Cohaesibacter gelatinilyticus: one gene and its partner. The protein of the gene in region 2 interacts with the protein of the main gene of each other region in a pairwise test. Links are inferred from orthologs where the notes say so. Each region holds a gene or a part of one and is shown on either strand. Other genes may lie near its edges.

Evidence for each region. Proteins that work in one complex are often made in the same cells at the same time.
Region 1: the proteins of ligA (region 2) and leuS interact in binary tests that used the Escherichia coli proteins (3 or more experiments, as listed by UniProt). The link is inferred for Cohaesibacter gelatinilyticus from one-to-one orthologs.

What each region holds. Positions count from the first base shown.
Region 1 is NZ_OBEL01000003.1:194,078-198,634, forward strand. The notes cover bases 1-3,209. They hold leuS (leucine--tRNA ligase), read left to right. Parts: upstream 1-387; coding sequence 388-3,009; downstream 3,010-3,209. Other genes in these bases: CRO57_RS14775 (YggS family pyridoxal phosphate-dependent enzyme), read right to left, coding at 1-158; lptE (LPS assembly lipoprotein LptE), read left to right, coding at 2,996-3,209. In the rest of the region: more of lptE, read left to right, coding at 3,210-3,529; holA (DNA polymerase III subunit delta), read left to right, coding at 3,677-4,557.
Region 2 is NZ_OBEL01000001.1:2,093,547-2,099,243, forward strand. Bases 1,490-4,489 are described here. They hold ligA (NAD-dependent DNA ligase LigA), read right to left. Parts: upstream 4,055-4,489; coding sequence 1,925-4,054; downstream 1,490-1,924. Other genes in these bases: CRO57_RS09525 (aminopeptidase P family protein), read left to right, coding at 1,490-1,860; recN (DNA repair protein RecN), read right to left, coding at 4,051-4,489. Outside these bases: more of CRO57_RS09525, read left to right, coding at 40-1,489; more of recN, read right to left, coding at 4,490-5,697. UniProt on the Escherichia coli protein: DNA ligase that catalyzes the formation of phosphodiester linkages between 5'-phosphoryl and 3'-hydroxyl groups in double-stranded DNA using NAD as a coenzyme and as the energy source for the reaction.

The DNA.
Region 1 (4,557 bases), on a different replicon or contig from region 2:
TAAATTCGGTGCCCCGCTTCCAGTGCTGGGCGAATATGGTCGGCATCAAATGTCTTGGAAACAGCAATCAGGGTCACATCCCCCGGACTTCGTCCTGCTTCGCTCTCACTATTGGCAATGTCTTCCTTGACATTTTTTAGCTGCTTTTTGATGCCCATCTGTCTTACCAAAGATCCAATCAGGTTGTTATATGGCCCGTTAAGGACCAGCGCATTATGCACGAAGCAAGCGGCTCTTCAATTGCCGATATACAAGATTGTCCCAGATTGTAGGGCAATCCCTGCTTTATATCGCACATAGCACCTGTTTGGTCTTGACCAATGCCATCATTTCTGGTGATGGTCAGCCCTGAAAAGTGATGAAAAATCGAGGCATTCCGGCATATTCATGGCTAACGAACGCTACAACGCACGCGAAGCGGAAATTCGCTGGCAACAGACCTGGGACTCCCAGAAAATTTTCAAGACCGAGAACGATGATCCAAGACCAAAATATTACGTCTTGGAGATGTTCCCGTACCCATCCGGCCGCATCCATATGGGCCATGTGCGCAACTATGCAATGGGCGATGTTGTTGCACGCTTCAAGCGCGCCAAAGGCTTCAATGTTCTGCACCCAATGGGTTGGGATGCGTTCGGCATGCCAGCTGAAAATGCAGCGATGCAAAACAAGGTTCATCCAAAAGACTGGACCTATGAAAATATCGCAACCATGCGCAGTCAGCTGCAGCTGATGGGCCTGTCTCTCGATTGGGATCGTGAATTCGCGACCTGCGACGTTGACTATTATCATCGCCAGCAGAAACTCTTCCTCGATTTCGTCGAAAAAGGCCTCGCCTACCGCAAGAACGCCAAGGTCAATTGGGACCCTGTCGATCAGACTGTTCTGGCGAACGAACAGGTCATCGATGGCAAAGGCTGGCGCTCCGGTGCAGAAGTCGAACAGCGTGAGCTGACCCAGTGGTTCTTCAAGATCACCGACTTTGCCGAAGACCTGCTATCTGAGATCGACAACCTTGATCGCTGGCCAGACAAAGTGCGCACCATGCAGCGCAACTGGATTGGCAAATCTGAAGGTCTGCAAATCCGTTTTGAACTGAATGGTGATGCTCCAAACGGCGACAAGGAAATCGAGATTTTCACCACTCGCCCTGATACGCTCTTTGGCGCGTCCTTCATGGGACTGTCGGCAGATCATCCGTTGACCAAGGCCCTCGCCGAAAACAGTACAGAACTTCAGGCCTTTGTCGAAGAATGCCATAAAACCGGCACATCAGCTGCCGAGCTGGAAACCGCAGAGAAAATCGGCTTTGACACAGGGCTGACTGTCAAACATCCACTTGATGAAAGCATCACCCTGCCCGTCTATGTCGCCAACTTCATTCTGATGGACTACGGCACCGGTGCTATCTTTGCCTGCCCAGCTCACGATCAACGCGACCTGGATTTCGCTCGCAAATACAGTCTCTCCGTCACCCCTGTCGTTCTGCCAAAAGGCGAAGAGGCGGCAAGCTTTGATGTCGGTGATGAAGCTTATACCGGTGAAGGCGTTATCTTCAATTCCCAGTTCCTGGACGGAATGAGCATCATCGACGCCAAAAACGCCGTTGCTGAAAAGCTGGAGGCCATCAAGATCTCTGGCAAAGCTCAGGCGCAACGCAAAACGCAATATCGCCTGCGCGATTGGGGCATTTCCCGTCAGCGTTATTGGGGTTGCCCAATTCCGATGATTCATTGCGATGAGTGTGGCGTGGTTCCAGAAAAGGCAGAAAATCTGCCAATCCAGCTTCCCGATGACATCAACTTCGACAAGCCGGGCAATCCTCTGGATCGTCACCCAACATGGCGTCAATGCTCTTGCCCGAAATGTGGCAAGGATGCCCTGCGCGAAACCGACACCATGGACACCTTCGTGGATAGTTCCTGGTATTACGCACGCTTCACTGCACCCTGGGAAGATAGCCCGACAGACAAAAAAGCTGCTGATGAATGGCTACCGGTCGATCAGTATATCGGTGGTGTCGAGCATGCCATCCTACATCTGCTCTATTCCCGCTTCTTCTCCCGCGCCATGCGTGAGACCGGTCATCTGAGTGTGAAAGAACCTTTCAAAGGTCTCTTTACCCAGGGCATGGTCGTGCATGAAACCTATAAGGGCGAAGACAATCGCTGGGTTTCTCCCGCCGAAATCACTATCAACGAGCAAGACAACAAGCGCACGGCGACCCATAATGAAACCGGTGAAAGCATTGCTATCGGTTCCATTGAGAAGATGTCCAAGTCCAAGAAAAATACCGTGGACCCAACAGACATCATCGAAAGCTTCGGTGCTGATACCGCTCGCTGGTTCATGCTGTCAGACAGCCCTCCCGAGCGTGACGTGATCTGGACAGAAGCTGGCGCAGAAGGTGCTCATCGTTTCGTACAACGCGTCTGGCGCCTCACACAGGATGTTCAGAGTGCCCTGCAAGGCCAGACACCAGCCAGACCAGACAATCTCTCTGGCGACGCCCTGACAGTACGCAAAGCCGTTCATAAAGCTCTGGCTGCGGTAGAGAGCAATATCGAACAGCTCGGCTTCAACCGTGCTGTGGCTCAGATCTATCAATTGGTCAACACCATTGCTTCCAACGCCAAGCAAGACAAGCTTGAAAAAGATCCATCACTGGCTTGGACAACGGATGAAGCGATGGAAATCCTCATCCAGATGCTGGCACCAATGATGCCTCACCTGGCGGAGGAATGCTGGAACCATCTCGGCAAAGACAGCTTGGTCGCAACCAAAGGCTGGCCTCAAGTTGACAGCAAAATGTTGATCGAAGATGAGATCACTCTGCCAATTCAGATCAATGGTAAAAAACGTGGTGAATTGACAATTGCCGCCGATGCAGCCAAAGCTGATATCGAGAAAGCCGTCTTGGCCTCCGATCCTGTCATCAAGGCATTGGATGGCAAGGCACCACGCAAAATCATCGTCGTGCCGAAAAGGATCGTCAATGTTGTTGTCTAAAAACCATTTCACAAAATCCCTCTCCCTGGCTGCATTGCTTGGCTTGGGGTTAATCGTCTCCGGCTGTCAGGTTCAACCGCTTTATTCAACAACCACACAAAGTGGTCAAACTCTGGCAAGCGAATTGGCATCAGTTGAGATTTCTCCGGCCAAAGACCGTGTTGAACAGGAAGTACGAAATCATCTGATATTCGCCTTCACTGGTGGCGGAGAAGCTGCTCAATCAGCTTTTCGATTGGAGCTGACAACCAATAAATCAACGTCAGATTTTGGTATTGAAGCGGGATCAGGGCTATCATCAGCAGCTCGCGTATCACTAACGGCAACATACAAACTGATCCGCTTGTCTGATAGAAAAGAAGTCACCAAAGGTTCCAGCTTCTTCACCGCGTCCTATCGCAAAGGTGCGCAGCGCTTTACCAACGACAGAGCCCTTCGTGATGCGGAAAACAGAGTAGCAGAACAGGTAGCAAACGACATTCAATTAAGATTGTCGTCTTATTTCGCAGCGAACAAATAAGCGCTCGTCAACAGACAAAATCTTTGTCTCTGGCTCCACCTTGCAAGCTTTGAAAGCGGTAGATATCTTCCATCTACCGCTTTCTTTTTGTCCAAATGCCAATGCGTGAAATACCAGCACCAAAGTTAGAACAAGAGATCCGACAATATGGCAGATATAAAAGCCAATATGGTAGACAGCTACCTCAATCGGCCTGATCCCAAGCACCGGGTTATTCTTATCTATGGTCAGGATATTGGCTTGATAACCGAGCGAGCAGAGCAAATCACCAAAACCTATTTGGCAGATAATAATGATCCCTTTGCATTGTTACGCTTGGATGCTGGCGAAATCACATCCGATCCTTTACGCCTCGCAGATGAGGCCAATACCATCTCCATGTTTGGTGGATGTCGAGTCATCCTCGTTCATTTAAGCGGCAACAAATCAATTGTACCGGCACTGGAGCCTGTTCTCTCCAGTCCGCCAAGCGACGCCTATATCGTAATCAAGGCAGGTGATCTGAAGAAGTCGGCCCCGGTTCGCAAGACCATTGAGAAGGCACAAAGTGCCGTCGCCTTGCCATGCTATGTTGATGCAAGAGACGCTCTGAACAAGATCATAGATGAAGAATTGGGACAAACCAATCTAGGCATCTCCAACGATGCCCGCATGATGCTGTTGGATAATCTGGGTGCCGACCGCATGGCATCTCGAGGTGAGATACAAAAACTCTGCCTTTATGCCATGGGACAGGAAACCATAAGCGAAGACGATATCGAAAACATCGTCGGCGATGCGTCCAATCATCAAATCGACATGATCATTGATTCCGCCGCGCTTGGAGACATTGATCAACTGGACCATCAATTGGAACAAATCCTGGGAAGTGGCCAATCCTCATCCGTCATTGCAACCGCTAGCTTACGCCATTTCCAGATGCTGGAGCGATGTGTCAACATGATGGATAGCGGTACACCTGCTCAATCCGCTTTACAAAAAGCCGGTCCCATGATCCATTTCAAGCGCAAGGCTCGCGTACAAAATCA
Region 2 (5,697 bases):
GAGGCTGTGGATTATTTCTCATTGCCAAAAGAGATCAACATGTTTCAAATCTTCTCCGACCAAGCCAGCCCAGATCAGGGCCGTGTCCGTCTCCCTCTGCTACGCGAGGAATTGCAGGAGCAGGGATTGACCGGCTTCATCCTGCCACGTGCAGATGAATATGGCGGAGAAAATTTGGCAGATTATGCAGAGCGTCTTGCCTGGCTCACCGGTTTCACCGGTTCCGCAGGTACTGTCATTGTCTTGCGCAACAAGGCAGCCATTTTCATTGATGGTCGTTATACCCTACAAGTACGCGATCAGGTGGACACAGATCTATTGACGCCTGTTTCCTTTCCGGAAACAACCCCGGCACAATGGCTGAAAGAGAATATCAAGGAAGGTGATGTTATCGGTTTTGATCCATGGCTTCATACCGCAAAACATGCGGAGCAGCTGGAGCAAAACTGTATCAAAGCCAAGGCAAAACTGGAACCGGTTTCCAAAAATCCGGTTGATTCCATCTGGTCAGATCAACCGGCTCGCCCGAGCGCTCCGATTGTCCCGCAACCGTTCGAGCTGACCGGTCGGAATGCAGAAGATAAAATCCAACTCATCGCTGACAAGATTGCTGACAAGGCTGATGCTACCTTCATCACACAAGCAGATAGCGTCGCTTGGCTCTTAAACATTCGTGGTGCTGATGTTCCTCGTGCCCCCCTACCACTCGCATTTGCCATCGTCACCAAGTCGGCAAAGGCTTACCTAATCTGCGAAGAAAAGAAACTTCCTCGCGAAACATGCAAATTGCTGCCCAACAACTTGACAGTGGTTGCACCAAAAGAGCTTGAACAATTCTTTACCGGCAATGAAGCAGATGCCAAAAGTTGGTTGATTGATCTCACTTTGACACCTCAGGCCGTCGTCTCCATGCTGGAGCTCTCGAATGCGGTATTGGTCGAAGGGTCTGACCCGTGCCTACGCTTGAAATCCGCCAAAACACCAGAAGAATTAGCAGGTATGCGGTCCGCTCATTTACGTGATGGCGCAGCTATGGTCCGATTCTTGAGCTGGCTGGACAACGTAGCCCCAACCGGCACAGTCGATGAAATTCAAGCTGCGAAGCAGTTGGAGCAATGCCGGACTGAGACCGGTTGCCTGAAAGACATCTCCTTTGACACCATTTCAGGTGCCGGTCCTAACGGAGCTATCGTTCATTATCGGGTGACAGAGACCACCAATCGAAGGCTGGAGGAAAACAGCCTTTATCTGGTCGATTCCGGTGGTCAATATCCTGATGGCACAACAGATATCACCCGCACCATCGCAATTGGCGAGCCCGATGCAGAGATGCGTGCCTGCTTCACCCGTGTCCTGAAAGGCATGATCGCGATCTCACTGGCCCGCTTTCCCCAAGGTACCACAGGCGCTCAATTGGATACCCTCGCTAGACACGCCTTATGGCAGGTAGGCTTGGATTACGCTCACGGAACTGGCCATGGCGTCGGGTCTTACCTCTGCGTCCATGAGGGGCCGCAGAATATCTCCAAACGTGGCAGCGTACCATTGGAAGAAGGCAATATCCTCTCAAACGAGCCCGGCTATTACAAGGAAGGTACTTGGGGCATCCGTATTGAAAATCTGGTCGCAGTCCAGAAAGCAGAAGTTCCCAAAGGCGGTGAGTTGGCAGTTCACGAATTTGAAACCTTGACGCTTTGCCCAATTGATCGCCGTTTGGTTGATACCAACCTTCTCGGCATCGAGGAACTAAACTGGCTCAATGATTATCATGAGCGCGTCTTTGCAGAACTCTCCAATGATCTTGAAGAAGATGAGCGCCTATGGCTGGCCGAAGCAACCAAGCCTCTTCATAAATCCTGAAAATACCTCACCAAATGAAAGGGCCGGTTCAGTGATCCAGCCCTTTTATTTGCAGATAGTGTGGTCAGTTACCAATCAACTCAATCCACTCATCTTCCGTGAGCGTGGTAATACCCAACTCTTGCGCCTTCTTCAGCTTTGAACCGGCACCTGGTCCTGCCACCAGAATATCAGTTTTGGCGGAAACAGAGCCAGACACTTTCGCTCCAAGACTCTCGGCCTGGTTTTTGGCTTCCGATCGTGACAAGCGCTCCAGTTTGCCGGTAAAGACCACCGTCTTGCCGGAGATTTCTGTATCAGTCTGAACAGCTTCCGCTTCCTGAGGCGTGACAAAGGAAAGCAAATCAGTAAGCGCTACTTCATTCTTCTCTTCGGTGAAGAAATCAACGATGGATTTGGCCATCACCTCGCCGATACCGTCAATATCCAGCAGCTCTTTCCAGCTTGGGCTATCCACCTCTTTTGCTGTCATCATGGCCTGACGCAAAACTTCAAAGGTGCCATAGCGACGGGCTAGCAGCTTGGCAGTCGTTTCACCCACATGGCGAATACCAAGCGCAAAAATGAAACGATGCAGTTCAACTGAGCGGCGGTCCCGAATGGCTGCAAACAAGTTGCGAGCAGAAGTCGCCCCCCAGCCCTCCTTGTTGCGCAAGCGCTCACCACGCCCCTTTTCCTGATCCAACTCCTCCAAACGGAAGATATCAGCAGCAGTCTTGACCTCACCTTCCTCATAAAAGGCGGCGATCTGCTTCTCCCCCATGCCATCAATATCCATGGCATTGCGAGAGACAAAATGCTTGAGCTGTTCAATGGCCTGTGCTGGACAGATCATGCCCCCGGTACAACGTCGGATCACATCTTCCTTATCGCCATCCTTTTGTTCACGCACAGCATGTGAGCCACAAACCGGGCATTCTGTCAAAGGTTCATAGGGTTTGGAATCGACTGAGCGCTTATCCAGCACCACACCAACGATCTGAGGGATTACATCTCCTGCTCGCTGCACAATGACCGTATCACCCTTGCGGACATCTTTGCGGGCAATCTCATCCTCATTATGCAATGTGGCATTGGAGACAACCACACCACCGACAGTCACTGGCTTCAGTTTGGCCACTGGTGTCAAGGCGCCAGTACGACCAACCTGAATGTCAATATATTCGAGAATCGTTGTGGCCTGTTCGGCCGGGAATTTGTGCGCAATGGCCCAGCGCGGAGCACGGGACACAAAACCCAATCGTTTTTGCAATGCAAGATCATCAACTTTATAGACGACGCCGTCGATATCGTAATCAAGTTCCGCTCGCAGCGCTTCAATCTTGGCGTAATGAGCCAGCAAGCCATCCAGATCATCAAAAATCTGAAGCAACGGATTGATGGTGAACCCCCACTCTGCAAAAGCTTGTACGGCCTCATATTGACTTTCCCGCCATGGCTCGCTTATCTCGCCCCAAGCATAGGCAAAGAACGCCAGATTGCGGCTACGAGTAATGTCTGCGTCCAATTGACGAAGTGAGCCAGCAGCAGCATTACGAGGGTTGGCAAATACCTTGCCACCACTCTCCTCTTGCCGTGCATTCAGCGCGTCAAACTCCGAGCGCGGGAAATAAACCTCACCACGCACTTCCAATACATCTGGATAACCAGAACCTTGTAGTTTGTGAGGTATGGAAGAGATGGTTCTCAGATTGGCCGTGATATCTTCACCAACCGCACCGTCCCCACGGGTTGCTCCATACACAAGCACCCCATTCTCATAACGAAGACTGGCGGAGAGACCATCAATCTTGGGTTCTGCGGTCAGACATATAATTTGGGAACTCGGCATTCCCAGATAGCGACGCATGCGATCCACAAATTCACGCACATCGTCGCCATCAAAGGCGTTGTCCAGCGAGAGCATCGGCACCGCATGGGTGATCTTGGCAAACTTCTCTGATGGTGCCGCACCGACCCGCAAAGTAGGACTATCATCGCGACGTAAATGCGGAAAAAGAGCTTCAATCGCAGTGTTGGATTTACGCAAGGCATCATAGTCAGCATCCGACATATCAGGCGCATCTTCACCGTGATAAGCTTTGTCAGCCTCCGCAATCACATATGCAAGCCGTGCCAGCTCTTCTGTCGCTTGCTCTTCATTCAGAGCCTTGATTTCATCCAGAGCCAGAGCACCCTTAATGGCTTCACTCATTGCTCAACTCCTGACAACAGTTGACGGGCTGCAGCACGCGCCTCATCGGTGATCACAGCGCCAGCCAGCATCCGGGCAATCTCTTCTTCGCGATGATCACCATCAATCTCGATCACTGCCGTTGCAACACGATCTTCACCATCCACGGCACTCTTGGAAATCCGCATATGCGCCATGGCACGAGAGGCCACCTGCGGGGCATGGGTGACAGAAAGCACCTGCACCTGATCAGCCAAGCGTGCCAAACGACGGCCAATGGCTTCCGCCACCGCTCCGCCGACACCGGTATCAATTTCGTCAAACACAAGCGTAGGCGCAGAGCCTTTGTCCGCCATTGCAACTTTCAAGGCCAAAAGGAAACGAGACAATTCACCACCCGACGCCACTTTCATCATTGGTCCCGGGCGCGTGCCTGGATTGGTCTGCACCCAGAACTCAATCTGATCAATGCCATCAGCATTGCGGTTTTCAGGGTCACTTTCATGCTGCACGAGGAACGTGGCAGCCTCCAACTTCAAAGACGGTAGCTCAATCATGACTTCAGAAATCAACCGCTCGGCAATCCCAACGCGGGCATCACTCAAGATCTTGGCTGCAGCATCATAAGCATCTTTACTGGCAACAGCTTCTTCGCGCAGAGCAACCAAGCGCTCTTCCCCATGATCAAGCGCATCCATCTCGCTCTGCATTCTCTCAAGCAGCGGGACAAGCGCATCCGCATCCTGAACCTTGTGCTTTCGCACCAAGGCTCGAAGAGCAAAGAGACGCTCTTCGGTCTCTTCCAGATCACGCGGATTATAGGCTGTATCACGCAGGGCCTGATCCAAAGCACCACGAGCATCTTCCAATGCGTTCAACGCATGGTTCATATGTTCCAGCGGTGCCTCCATGAGACCAGGAACCTGTTCGGATTTGCGCTCAAGACGGCGCATCATGCTGGCGAGAACCGGAATGGGTGATGCGGTACCATCAAGCGCTTGAAAAGCTTCGTTCAAGTCGCCCGCAATCTTCTCCGATTGCATCATCGTGGTTCTCTTGCTCGCCAGCTCTTCTTCTTCCCCTTCCATGGGAGACAAAACCGACAGTTCCTCGACAGCTGCTGCAATATAATCTGCTTCCGCGCGCGCTTCTTCTATCGAGCGTTCCAGCTTGGACAGCTCCCGCTCCGCCTTGCGCCAATGAGCATAGGCCTCTTGCACATTTTGTAGAGGTTCATCCAATCCACCAAAAGCATCCAGAAGAACGCGATGTAGATCGGCATCCACCAATGCCCGGTCATCATGCTGCCCATGAATTTCAATCAGGCCTTCACCGACCTGGCGAAGTAAACCCGCACTGACCGGCTGATCATTGACATAGGCACGGGTACGGCCATCTGCATTTTGCACGCGACGCAAGACAAGCTCACCATCATGAGGGATATCCTGTTCTTCCAGAACTCTATACGCAGGATGAGTAAGCGGCAGATCGAACATGGCAATCACCTGCCCTTGTTTCTGTCCGGCCCTCACCAGATCGCCATCGCCCCGACCACCAAGAGCCAGAGACAGCGAATCCAGCAGGATGGATTTACCCGCACCTGTCTCACCAGTAAGCACAGTCATACCGGACCCGAATTCCAGATCCAGACGATCAATCAACAC